DNA from 3 places in the Microbulbifer magnicolonia genome. Region 2 is predicted to be linked to each of the others. Evidence: predicted binding sites of a transcription regulator. Region 2 holds the regulator's gene; each other region holds the start of a gene.
The links. The regulator PhoB, encoded in region 2, activates phosphate uptake and scavenging genes when phosphate is short. The targets are predictions, from matches to a motif close to TGTCATAAANNTGTAACA.
Positions count from the first base shown of each region.

Region 1: ppk1 (polyphosphate kinase 1) is a predicted target of PhoB. The motif match lies at 1,159-1,176, and genes of this name have one in related genera.
Region 3: RRF64_RS09075 (PhoX family protein) is a predicted target of PhoB. The motif match lies at 1,438-1,455, and genes of this name have one in related genera.

Region 1 covers NZ_JAYEFD010000001.1:2,094,548-2,098,616, reverse strand. The annotation lists gene RRF64_RS09135 (Ppx/GppA phosphatase family protein) at 1-1,136, opposite strand, end outside; gene ppk1 (polyphosphate kinase 1) at 1,258-3,300, shown strand; gene RRF64_RS09125 (hypothetical protein) at 3,375-3,872, opposite strand; gene aceK (bifunctional isocitrate dehydrogenase kinase/phosphatase) at 3,999-4,069, opposite strand, start outside.
Region 2 covers NZ_JAYEFD010000002.1:715,793-719,861, forward strand. The annotation lists gene phoR (phosphate regulon sensor histidine kinase PhoR) at 1-1,029, opposite strand, end outside; gene phoB (phosphate regulon transcriptional regulator PhoB) at 1,064-1,768, opposite strand; gene ubiA (4-hydroxybenzoate octaprenyltransferase) at 1,860-2,741, opposite strand; gene RRF64_RS12400 (chorismate--pyruvate lyase family protein) at 2,755-3,363, opposite strand; gene RRF64_RS12405 (dicarboxylate/amino acid:cation symporter) at 3,534-4,069, shown strand, end outside.
Region 3 covers NZ_JAYEFD010000001.1:2,077,388-2,081,456, forward strand. The annotation lists gene RRF64_RS09070 (TonB-dependent receptor plug domain-containing protein) at 1-1,350, opposite strand, end outside; gene RRF64_RS09075 (PhoX family protein) at 1,506-3,434, shown strand; gene pstS (phosphate ABC transporter substrate-binding protein PstS) at 3,569-4,069, shown strand, end outside.

The sequences.
Region 1 (4,069 bases), on a different contig from region 2:
TGCTCGATCATATAGGCGCCGAGCTTGCGGAAGTTGCTGTGGGACAGCGCCAGCCCGATCTGGTGCAGCTGCGCCGCCCAGCGCAGCCGCTGTCGCTCCTCGGCGCCAGTCTTCGGCCGCAACTGAGCCAACAATTCGAGGGCCGTGTCGCCGACGCGCCGCGCCTGCGCCGCGTTTACTTTGCCGCCCTGCATCATCGCGGCGACGGTGTCGGCGCGCCGGTCGCCACCGTGGAGGCGCCCGGCCAGGTCGTGGACTATGCCCTCGCGAATCGCGTAGGGCGACACCTGCATGCTCTGGATATCCAGTTCGCAGAAGATGGCGTGCAGTATCGCCAGGCCGGCGGCGAATACCGGGCGCCGCTCCTCGTCCAGATTGGGCAGCTTCAGGTCCGCGATATGTTTGGCGCCGGCCACCTTTTCCGCCAGCCGGTCGATGTCCTTGCGCTTGATCTCCGTCAGCTCGCCGTCGTTCAGCACGCGCGCCACCGCCTTGATGGTGCCGGAGCAGCCGACCACTTCGGCATTTTCCGCCAGATGCTGCAGCTCCTGCAGTTCGGCGCGCGCGGCGCGGCGGGCTCGGTTGAAATGATTGACGGTGTTCTCGGTGATGAGTCCGTCGGCAAAGAAACGCTTGCTGAAGGACACACAGCCCATGTACAGGCTCTGCAGCTGCTGTGGTGTCTCGTGTCCGCGCACCAGTTCGGTGGAGCCGCCGCCGATATCGACCACGCAACGCAGTCGCGGCGGGCCGTCGGCCGCGGCCATGGCGCCGCTGTAGATCAGGCGCGCCTCCTCGATACCGCTGATGATCTCGATCGGGGCGCCGAGAATGGCTTCGGCGGTCTCCAGGAAGCCGTCCGCATTGCTGGCGGCGCGCAGCGTGTTGGTGCCCACGACGCGGATATGATCCACCGGCAGTTCCGTCAGCACCGGGCGGAAGCGGTGCAGGGAGGCGAGCGCCCGCTCGGCAATCGCCGGGTCGAGATTGCGCGCCTCGTCCAGGCCCTCGGCCAGGCGCACCATGGCGCGGTCGGTATGCAGGCGCACCATGCGCTGGTCGCGAAACTCCGCCAGCAGCAGGTGAAAGCTGTTCGAGCCCAGGTCCAGGGCGGCGTAGCGTTCGCTGTCTGGCACTAATTGTTCCCTGTCAAAAAACTGTCATTTTAATGTAGCAAACTGCTCTACTATTTAATGCCGCCGTCTCGAAAGGCCGGCGGACGCGCAGAGATCCGCAAGGACGTAAAGCAGTCTGTACATGCCTAATAATACGCCCGTATATCCTAAAGAGCTAAGTTGGCTCTCATTTAACGAACGCGTGCTCCAGGAAGTGGAGGACGAGAGCGTGCCCATCATCGAGCGGGTGCGCTTCCTGGGGATCTTCTCCAATAACCTGGACGAATTCTACCGCGTGCGCGTGGCCGACGTGCGCCGCCTGGCCTCCTTTGCCAGGGGTGCGGAACCGAAGGAGCAATTCGCCGAACTGCTCTCAGCCATCAACGAAAAAGTCATGCGCCTGAATCGGCGCTCCCATGCGGCCTATACCAAGGTGCTGTCGGATCTGGACAGGCACAGTATTCACCTGGTCAACGAGTCGCAGCTGGACGACCGGCAGCGAAGTTTCGTCGTGGACTATTTCCACCGCGAGGTGCTGCCGGAACTGGAGCCGTTTTTTATCGACGATCGCGACACCATGCCGCTGCTGAACGAGGCGAGTATTTACTTCGCGATCTACCTGCAGCTGGAGGATGGCTCCGAGCGCTTCGCCGCCCTGGAGATCCCCACGGATACCCTGCCGCGTTTCGTCGTGATACCGCCGCGGCAGGGTAAGAAAGAAAAGGTCTATATCGTCCTCGACAATATCATTCGCGCCTGTCTGGCGGAGGTGTTCCGCTATGTGCTGCCGATCGCCAGGGCGCAGGCCTATATGTTCAAGATCAGTCGCGACGCGGAGCTGGAGCTGGGCGAACATATCACGCAGAACATCGTCGACAAGGTGGCCAAGTCGCTGAAGAAACGCAAGCAGGCGGAGCCGGTGCGCATGGCCTACGACGCGCAGATGCCGGAAGTGCTGCTCAACCTGGTGAAGAAAAAGCTGAAAATGGGGCGCTACGACAGCTTTACCCCGGGTGGGCGTTACCACAATTCCAAGGATTTCATGAGTTTTCCCGCCGATTCCGCGCGCGACTGCTACAAGTCTCTGACTCCGCTGGCGACACTGCCGGAAAATGAGAGTGTGTTCAACCTGCTGCGCGCCGGCGACCAGCTGTACTACTACCCCTATCACGACTTCCGCGCGATAACGAACCTGCTGATCTCCGCCGCGATCGATCCACAGGTCAAGGAAATCCGCATCAATCTCTACCGGGTGGCGAAGAACTCCCGCGTGGTCGCGGCGCTGGTCAATGCGGTGCGCAACAACAAGAAGGTCATCGCGGTGGTGGAATTGCAGGCGCGCTTTGACGAGCTGGCGAATATTCACTGGTCCAACGAGCTGCGCGATGCCGGCGTCAATGTGATCTACGGTGTGCCCGGCCTCAAAGTGCACTGCAAGCTGATATCCATCGTGCGCAAGGAGGAGGGCGAGGAGCGCTTCTACAGCCACCTGGGTACCGGCAATTTCAACGAGAATACGGCGCGCGTCTACTGCGACTTCAGCCTGCTGACCAGTGACCAGGAGTTGGGGCGGGACGCCTACAATGTTTTCGAGTTTATCCAGTACCCCCACCTGCGGCCGGATTACCGGCATATCGCCGTGTCGCCCTATACCAACCGCCCGGCACTGTTGCGGGCGATAGAGCGGGAAATCAGCGCGGCCAGGGCCGGCAAGAGAGCGGAGCTCTTCTTCAAGTGCAATAACCTGGTGGACAGCGAACTGATCGAACACCTGTACCAAGCCAGCGCCGCCGGTGTGAAGGTGCGCATCATCGTGCGCAGCATGTGCGCGCTGGTGTGCCAGACCCCGGGTCTGTCCGACAATATCCAGGTGATCAGCCTGGTGGACAAGTATCTGGAGCACGCGCGGGTCTATATATTCCACAACGGCGGCGAGGAGCGGATGTGGATGTCTTCCGCCGACCTGATGACGCGCAACCTGGATCACCGCGTCGAAGTGACCTTTCCGATCACCGATGCCGAACACAAGAAGACGGTGACACAAATCATGGAGCTGCAGTGGAGTGACAACCAGAAGGCGCGGGTGCTGGATGCGGAGCAGAGCAACACGCGCATCGCCCGGAACGCCGACAAAGGCTGTCGCGCGCAGGACGCGATCTATCGGCTCTTGAAGAGGCAGTCATAGGGTGCGCCGCGCGCACCATTTGGACTCCATCGAACTATCGGGCCTAATTGGTGCGCATGGCGCACCCTACCCGCTCACCGCCGGCTGAAGCCCACCAGCTGGCCGCGACTGAAGGAAAAGCGGTAGCGCTCGCCGACCTTGAGTTGCTTCTGGCACTGGGATTGGATGGTGATGCGGGGAAACTGCGGTGTGACTACCCAGGTACTGAAATCGTTGCCCGGGCCGCGGCCGATCAGCCAGTAGTGATCGCCCTGATCGCAGGTGCCTCTTTTCATGCAGTTGTCGAAGCCCCAGACATAGGCGTTGACGTCATACTGCGCCGGCGTATTGTAGGCCTCGCGAAAGGGGTGTTCCGAATCGTCGGTAAAGGCGAAGAGATCGTCGAACTTCACCCGGCGGAAGCCCCGTGCCGGGGTCGTGCAGCTGACGGTATGGAGTTTGGCGGTGACACGCGCATGGGGGCCGGACTTGCCTTTGCCGGGCGCCTCCAGCTCACTGGGCAGGTAGCCGCAGCCAGCCGTGGCCGCCAGCGCGAACGCGCCGATAGTCGCCGCCAAGCCAAACAAACGCACTCGCCACACCTCACGCTCACGGATCCCTTCTTCCACTATAGTCGCAAAATGGTCGCAAACGCCCCGGATTACGGCGTTGGTGGCGGTGGCGGACTGCGCAGGGGCCGAACCGACAGCGCCGGATCGTCAGCGCCTGGCCGCACCGGTGGAGCGGCGTTTGAAGCGCCACTTGCGCCGGTAGGGGAAGGCGCTCTCGA
Region 2 (4,069 bases):
GCGCAACTGAATCGGTCCGCCGGCCGGGCTGTACTTCACCGCGTTCAGCACCAGGTTGGCGAAGGCGCTGTGCAGTTCAGTGGCGTCGCCGGTGATGGTCGTGTCCCGGTCGCATTCCACCGTGATCTGGTGGTGCGCGCCGCTGAAGCTGCGCGCCTCCCGCGCCACCCTTTCCATCAGCTCGCCGACGACGACCCGCTCGCGGCCGCTGTCGCGCTCCGAGGTCTCCAGCCGCGCGAGCAACAGCAGGTCGTTCACCAGTGTGGTCATGCGCGCTGTCTGCTCGCGCATCTGCGTCAGCGGGCGCTGCCAGGCCTGCGGCGCCTGGCCGCTGCCCTCGAGGGTTTCCAGATAGCCGGCGATCACGGTCAGCGGTGTGCGCAATTCGTGGGATACATTGGCGACGAAGTCGCGGCGCATCTGCTCCAGGTTGTGCAGGCGGGTGACATCGCGCACGATCACCAGCGCCTCGTCCTGGCCGAAGCGGGTCACCTCCAGCTGCAGTATGCGCGCATCGTTGCCCGGCGCCGGCAGGGTCAGCGGCCCGCGCGCGCCCTGATCCAGGCGGTACATGTAGCTGACAAAACCGGGATCGCGCACGAAGTTGACCAGCGGCTGGCCGGCGTCGCGGGGCTGCAGGCCGAGCAGCTCGCCGGCGGCGGGGTTCCACCAGGCCAGGTTGCCACCGTCCTCCAGCGCCACTATGCCCTCGCGCAGGGCGCCGGTGCTGTCCTGCACCCGGCGCAGCATGGCGTGCAGTTTCTGTTTCTCGCGTCTGTGGCGGCGCTGCAGGCGGTAGAAGTCGTCGGAGATCTCGCCCCAGATGCCGAAGACGGTAGGGGCGGGACCGCGGCGGCCGTTGGCCAGCCAGCGATTGAAGCGGCTCTGCTGCCACAGGATCCACGCCAGGTAGACGCCCAGCCCCAGAACCAGCGCCAGCAGCCAGTGGTCCGTGGCGAAGCCGAAGATGGTGCAGCCGAGGGCAATAACTACGAAGCGCGAAAACTCGCCAATACTGCGATCCAGCATATTGGTGCCGTTTTAAGCAAAGTTGGGCAGGATCTTACACTTTTTCCGCGGTTTGCACAGAAAACCGGTAGCCGGTACCGCGCACTGTCTGGATATAGCGGTCGTGTGCGTCCATGGCCAGCGCCTTGCGCAGGCGGCGGATATGTACGTCCACCGTGCGCTCCTCCACATAGACGTTGCCGCCCCAGACGTGGTCGAGCAGCTGGGTGCGGGTGTAGGCGCGCTCCTGGTGGGACAGGAAGAAGGTCAGCAGGCGGAATTCGGTCGGGCCCATCTCCACGGGCTGGCCGTTGATGGTCACGCGGTGGCTGAGCGGATCCAGCACCAGGCCGCCGGCGGTCAGCGGCTCTTCGGGGGTGGACGGGCCGGCGCGGCGCAGCACCGCCTTCAGGCGCGCGACCAGTTCGCGCGGCGAGAAGGGCTTGGTGATGTAATCGTCGGCGCCGGTCTCCAGCCCCTTGATCTTGTGGTCTTCCTCGCCCTTGGCGGTGAGCATGATGATCGGCAGGGCGGAGGTCAGTTCGTCGCGCTTCAGGCGGCGGGCCAGTTCGACGCCGGACACGTCGGGCAGCATCCAGTCGAGCAGAATCAGGTCGGGCTTCTCGTCGATCACCAGCGCGTGCGCTTCCTGGGCGTTCTCCGCCTCGATACAGCGGTAGTCCGCCATTTCCAGCGCTACCCGCAACATATCGCGCACCGCGGCTTCGTCGTCGACTATCAGGATCGTCTTGCTGTGCATCTGCCTGTCATACCCTACTTTTCGTGGGGGTCATTTAACGGCATTTCCATGACAAATATATGACAACAGTAGCGCGACCCCCAGCCGTCGGTCAGTCGAGGAGATAGTGGAAAAATATTCCCGCGAATATCGCAGCGCCGACCCAGTTGTTATTCAGGAACGCCAGAAAACAGGCACCGCGTTCTCGATCGCGCACCAGCCACTGCTGGTAGGCGAAGAGCACCGCCGCTACCGCGAGGCCGCTGTAGTAGGCGGCGCCGAGTGCGAAGCGGCTGCCGATCAGCAGCAGTGCGAACAGCACCATTATCTGCAGTGCGCCGGTCATGGCTTTGTCCAGCTCACCGAAGAGTATCGCCGTGGATTTGACGCCGATCTTCAGGTCGTCGTCGCGATCCACCATTGCGTAGAAGGTGTCGTAGCAGACGGTCCACAGCAGGTTGGCGGTATACAGCAGCCAGGCCTGCGCCGGCACCTCGCCGGTGGCGGCGGCAAATGCCATCGGAATTCCCATGCTGAATGCGGCGCCGAGCACCACCTGCGGCATGTGCGTATAGCGCTTGGCAAAGGGATAGCAGAAGGCCAGCGCCAGGGCCGGCAGCGACAACAGTACGGCCAGCTTGTTGGTGGTCAGCACCAGCGCAAAGGCCAGCAGGCTGAGGCCCGCAAACAGCGCCAGGGCGCCGCGGGGTGTCACACTGCCGGTGGCCAGCGGGCGCTGCGCGGTGCGCTGCACGCGGCCGTCGATATTGCGGTCGGCGAAATCGTTGATCGCGCAACCGGCGGCGCGCATCAGCAGCACGCCCAGGGTAAAGACGATAAACAGGTGCAGCCCGGGCCAGCCCTCCGCCGCCAGCCACAGCGCCCACCAGGTGGGCCACAGCAGCAGCATCGAGCCTATGGGTCTGTCCAGGCGCGCCAGTTGCCAGTAGGGCAGGGCGGCGGGCCAGCGTTGCGAAATTTGTTGGCTGATCACGGCTATTTCTCTCTTATTCGGCCTCGGCGAAGGCTTCGGTAACGACCTGCGGCGCCCGCTCGGGCCGGAAGGCGTCCAGAAACGTCTCGGCTACCAGCAGCGGCTTGTCGCGCAGCCAGAAGGTGGAGCGGCGTCCCCAGGCGCTGTCGCCCTCGCCGGTCAGTTCGCGCAGCTGGCAGCGCGGATTGCGCTGCAGCTGGTTGAGCACGATCGGGCCGCGGCGGATATCCGGCTCGCTGAACAGCAGCTCGCCGAGGGGGCGACTGTCGAGGCTGCGCAGGTAGCGCGACTTGCCCTGCAGGCTGCGCATCGGCAGCACGCTGCGGGCGTAGACCCAGGGTCGGCCGCAGCCGTACAGCAGCACCTCGCGCACCAGCGCGCGGCTGCGGTCGCGCAGGTTCAGCGCGCGGCGCTCCTCCAGCCGCGGCTGCTGCCAGCCCTGGCTCAGCACCTGTACGCGGAAGTCGCCACCGGAGAGCTGCTTGAGCGCCGCGGTCAGCGAGCCGGGGTGCAGCAACCACGGCAGCATCGCCGCCGGCGGCTGCCGGTGCAGGGATTCCAGCGGCTGGGCATGCCAGTCGCCGCTCGGTTCGAAAGGCGGCTCGAAGGGAGATTGGTACAACTGCAGCTCCGCGATTTTGCAAAGGGGCATTGTACAGTGGTCAGTGGTCAGTGGTCAGTGGTCAGTGGTGTGGTGGGCGGCTGTTCAACACTGGCCACTCATCACTGCCCCCCGCTTTTGCTATAGTGCCCGGCTGCGATTAAAACAACGAATTACAGAGAACCTGCTCCATGGGCCTCACCACCAAAATTCTGATCGCCATGCTCGCCGGCATTGTCGTGGGTGTGCTGTTCAATTTTCTCAGTGCCAGCCAGCTGCTCGGCAGCGGCGTCACCGGCGCCATCAACAGTTACCTGACTGAGGGTCTGTTCGATATCGTCGGGCGTATCTTTATCGCCTCCCTCAAGCTGATGGTGGTGCCGCTGGTACTGGTGTCGCTGGTATGCGGCGCCTGCGCCCTGTCCGAGGGCCACCGCATGGGCCCGCTGGCGGGCAAGACACTGCTGCTCTACCTGTTCACCACCGCCGCGGCGATTACCCTCGCGCTGGGCATGGCGCTGATCATCCAGCCGGGCGTCGGTGTGGACGTGGCGCCGGGCGGCGCCTTCGAGCCCAAGGAATCGCCGCCGCTGTCGGAGGTGCTGGTCAATATCTTCCCCACCAACCCGGTGGCGGCCATGGCCCAGGGCAATATGCTGCAGATCATCGTGTTTGCGCTGCTGATGGGCTATGCGATATCCCGCTGCGGCGCGCCGGGGCAGCGCAT
Region 3 (4,069 bases), on a different contig from region 2:
TTCGTTCGACACGTCGCGCTCGTAGATGTCGTAGCGCAGGCCGCCCTCGAGGCTGAGGTTCTCCGCCAGCGCCAGGGTCAGCTTGGTGTAGGGGGCGATGCGGGTTTCCTCGATATCGGCTTCCACATCGAAGAAACCGGTCTGCAGGCCGGAGCGCTCGCTGAAACCGTAGAAGAGACCGCTCTTCAGCTCGGCAGAGCCCAGCATGACCTTGTAGCTGCCCTCGAGAGAATAATTGTCGTCCTCGATGAGGAGCTGCTCGTCGTCCTCTTCGACGCCGGCGGACACACCGTCCTCGAACTCCTCCTCGGTCTCGAAATTGATGGTGTCCTCCTCAAAGTGGGAGATGGCGGCGGACAATTCCAGCTCGCCGGCGCCAACGGCAGTGCTGTAGACGCCGTCCAGACCCCAGCTGGTCTGGTCGATCTGTTCTTCCTGGGTGGCGATCGCCACCAGGTCGCCCTCGGTGCGGCTGACCAGGGAGCCTTCGTATTCGTCGACGATCTCGTTTTCGGTGCGGTCGGTGTAGACGTAATAGCCGTTGAAGCGCAGCTCGGACATGTCGTCCAGGCGGAAGCCGACGGAGCCGTTCAGCGAGCTGTCGGTGCCGTCGCGGGTGTCCTGCTCAAAGGCGTAGCCTTCCAGTTCCTCGTCGCCGGCTGTTTCACCGGGATAGTACTCTTCCACCTTCTGCTTCGGGTTGCGGCGCTCCTGGATATTGGCGCCGAGCCAGAAGTCGTAGGTCTCGCCGGATTTGGCGATAGCGGCAGAACCGGTGGTGCGGAACTCTTCCTCATCGGCGTAGTAGGTGCTGCCGAGGCGGGTGGTGATGCCGTCCAGCTGCGCGCCGTCCTTGAGCTTGATGTTCAGGGAGCCGGCCACACCCTGGGAAGTCATGTCCGCGGAGGGAGAGCGGATGATTTCGATGCTCTCCACCAGTTCCGAGGGAATGCGGTCGACGAAGAAGGTGCGGTCCGCGCCCTGCCCCGGGATCGGGCGGCCGTTGACCAGCACCTCGGTGTATTCGGCGTTCATGCCGCGGAGCTGCACCGCGTCGTATTCCAGCACATCGGAGGTGAAGGTGACGCCCGGCGTGCGCTTCAGCATCTCACCCACGGTCAGCGGCTCGAAGCGCTGAAAGAAGTCCAGGTCGAAGGCCAGAGTCGGGTTGATATCGTCGGTTCTGTCCCGGTAGACGTTGGTGCCGGTAACCACGATTTCCTCGATGCTGCCGGCAGCCATTTTTTTGGCGTCGGCCGCCGCTGTGCTGTCAGCCTGCGCCGAGGCATTGACAGAGATGATGGCGGCAGCCAGCGCCAGCATCGGTATATTGGTTATCCTGCTCTTCATAGTGTCCCCATTACCGTTTGGTGATTGTTTTATGGGGCCGCAGGCTAGTCGCAAGATGTGAATCTTGCGTTACGCTTTTTTTAAATTTGTCATATCCGCGCCATAAGATGGGCGGCATCGCGATAATCAATGAAAAGTTAATGCCGGAGAAAATCATGAGCGACGATCTGAAAAGCCCCGCGCGGCGCACATTGTTCAAGGCATTCGGCGCCGCCACGGCCGCCGGCGCCGCCGCCAGCCTGCTGCCGGGCTGCGGCAAGAGTGAAAAAGGCGCCAAGGAAAACCTGGGTTTTGCCGAGATTCCCCATACACTGGACGATCAACACCATGTGCCGGAGGATTATCGCGCCGACGTGCTGCTGCGCTGGGGCGACCCGATCGTCGCCGGCGCCACGCCCTTCGATCCGCAGACACTGACCGCCGCGGAGCAGGAGCGGCGCTTCGGCTACAACAACGACTTTATTGCCTTTATGCCGCTCAATGGGCAGGCGGGCCCGGGTGAAGGCGAGCGCCATTGCAAAAGCCGCAACAGCGAGCGCGGCTTACTATGCGTAAATCACGAATACACGCAGCCGCACCTGATGTTCTCCGGCTACAGCGATGAATACAGCGCCACCCGCGGCGTCAGCGCCGCGCACGTGGCCGTGGAACAGGCGGCCTGTGGCCACGCGATCGTGGAAATCGAGAAAACGGCGGCGGGCTGGCAACCGGTTTTGGACAGCCCCTACAACCGCCGCATCACTCTGAATACGGCGATGGATATCGTCGGCCCCGCCGCCGGTGACAGCCGCCTGCAAACCGCCGCAGACCCGAGTGGCACCCGCGTGTTCGGCACCGTCGGCAATTGTGCCGGCGGCAAGACGCCCTGGGGCACGGTGCTGATCGCCGAAGAGGGCTTCGGCGGCGCCTTTCAGGGCGACCCGGATGACATCGCCGACCCGATTGAATCCGTGAATCACCACACCTTCGACATAGCGCCCGACAACCGTAACTGGGGCGATCACGACCGCCGCTTCGATATCGCCGTCGAGCCCCATGAGCCCAACCGCTTCGGCTGGATGGTGGAATACGATCCCTATGACCCGAATTCGATACCGCGCAAGCTGACCAATCTGGGCCGCTTCGAACACGAGGGCTTCACCCTGGTGAGCAAACCGAATCAGCCGATCGTCGCCTACGGCGGTGACGACGACGAGCACCAGTTCGTCTACCGCTATGTATCCCGGGAAAAGTACCGACCCGGCGACTATGCCCGCAACCGCGACCTGCTGACCGAGGGCACCCTCTATGCGGGCCAGTTCAACGAGGACGGCAGCGGCCGCTGGCTGCCGCTGATCTTTGGCGAGGGGCCGCTGACCGGAGCCAACGGTTTCCGCAACCAGGCGGACGTGCTGATCGACGCGCGCCGCGCGGCGACGCTGCTCGGCGCCACGCCGATGGACCGCCCGGAGGACGTGGAGACCAACCCGGTCAACGACTGCACCTACGTAATGCTGACCAAGAACAAGAAGCGCAACGCCGAGGATCTGAACGCGGCCAATCCGCGCCCGCGCAATGTCATGGGCCACGTACTGGAAATCGTGCCGCCGGGCGCATACGGCCGGCGCGATCACGCCAGCGACACCTTCAAATGGAACACCTTCCTGCTCGGCGGCAACCCCAACGCGGAGAATCCGCACGAGCGCGGCGCCTACGGCCAGCAAGCCCCCGGCACCATCTCCGCCCACGGCTGGTTCGCCAACCCGGACAACGTCGCCTTCGACCCGCGCGGCAATATGTGGGTAGCGACCGACGGCTGCGAGAGCTTCGGCTTCCACGACGGCCTCTGGGCCATGGCCACCGAGGGCGAGCTGCGCGCGGCGCCCAAGCACTTCTTCGGCTGCCCCCAGGGCGCCGAGGTGTGCGGGCCGGAGTTCACACCGGACGGCAGGACCCTGTTCGTCGCGGTGCAGCACCCGGCGAGCGGCGGCGCTTCCACCTTCGACAATCCCATGCACCGCTGGCCGGACAACGATCCGGCACTGCCGCCGCGGCCGTCGGTGCTGGCGATCTATCGCCGGGATGGTGGGGAGGTCGGCAGCTGAGCTGCGTGGAACTGAGCGCGGGCCCGGCGTCTGCCCGGCCGCCTCCGCATCCGGGAGCGGCCTGCTAGAATTTTCAAATCCGCGCTGTTGAAAACCTGCAGCATCCGGGCCAGCCGAGCTGTCGAGGGGACGCCATGACATTCAGGCATGCAATACTAGCCGGCAGTGTGCTGACCGCGGCACTGGCTATCGGTATCGCGATAATGAGCTACGCACAGCTGCCGCGTGCGGAAATCACGCTCAGGGGCAGCGGCGCAAGTTTTCCCTACCCGATTTACACCGAGTGGTTCAGGAGTTTTTCCGACAAGGAAAACGACATCTTCGTCGACTATGACATGACCAGTAGCGAAGAGGGGATCCGCGATTTTATCGGCGGCACCGTGGATTTCGCCGGGTCCGATGCGGCGATGGATTACAGTGAAATTGTTCGGGTCAAACGGGGCGTCGTGCTGCTGCCTGTGACCGCCGGTGAGGTTGCGCTGGTGTTCAACATTCCCGGCCTAACTGCGCTGAAATTGCCCCGCGACGCCTACGTCGATATTTTCAGTGGCAAAATAACCAACTGGAATGACCCCCGAATCGCCGGCGCCAACCCCGGCTCGGAATTGCCCGACCTGAAAATCACAGTAGTCACC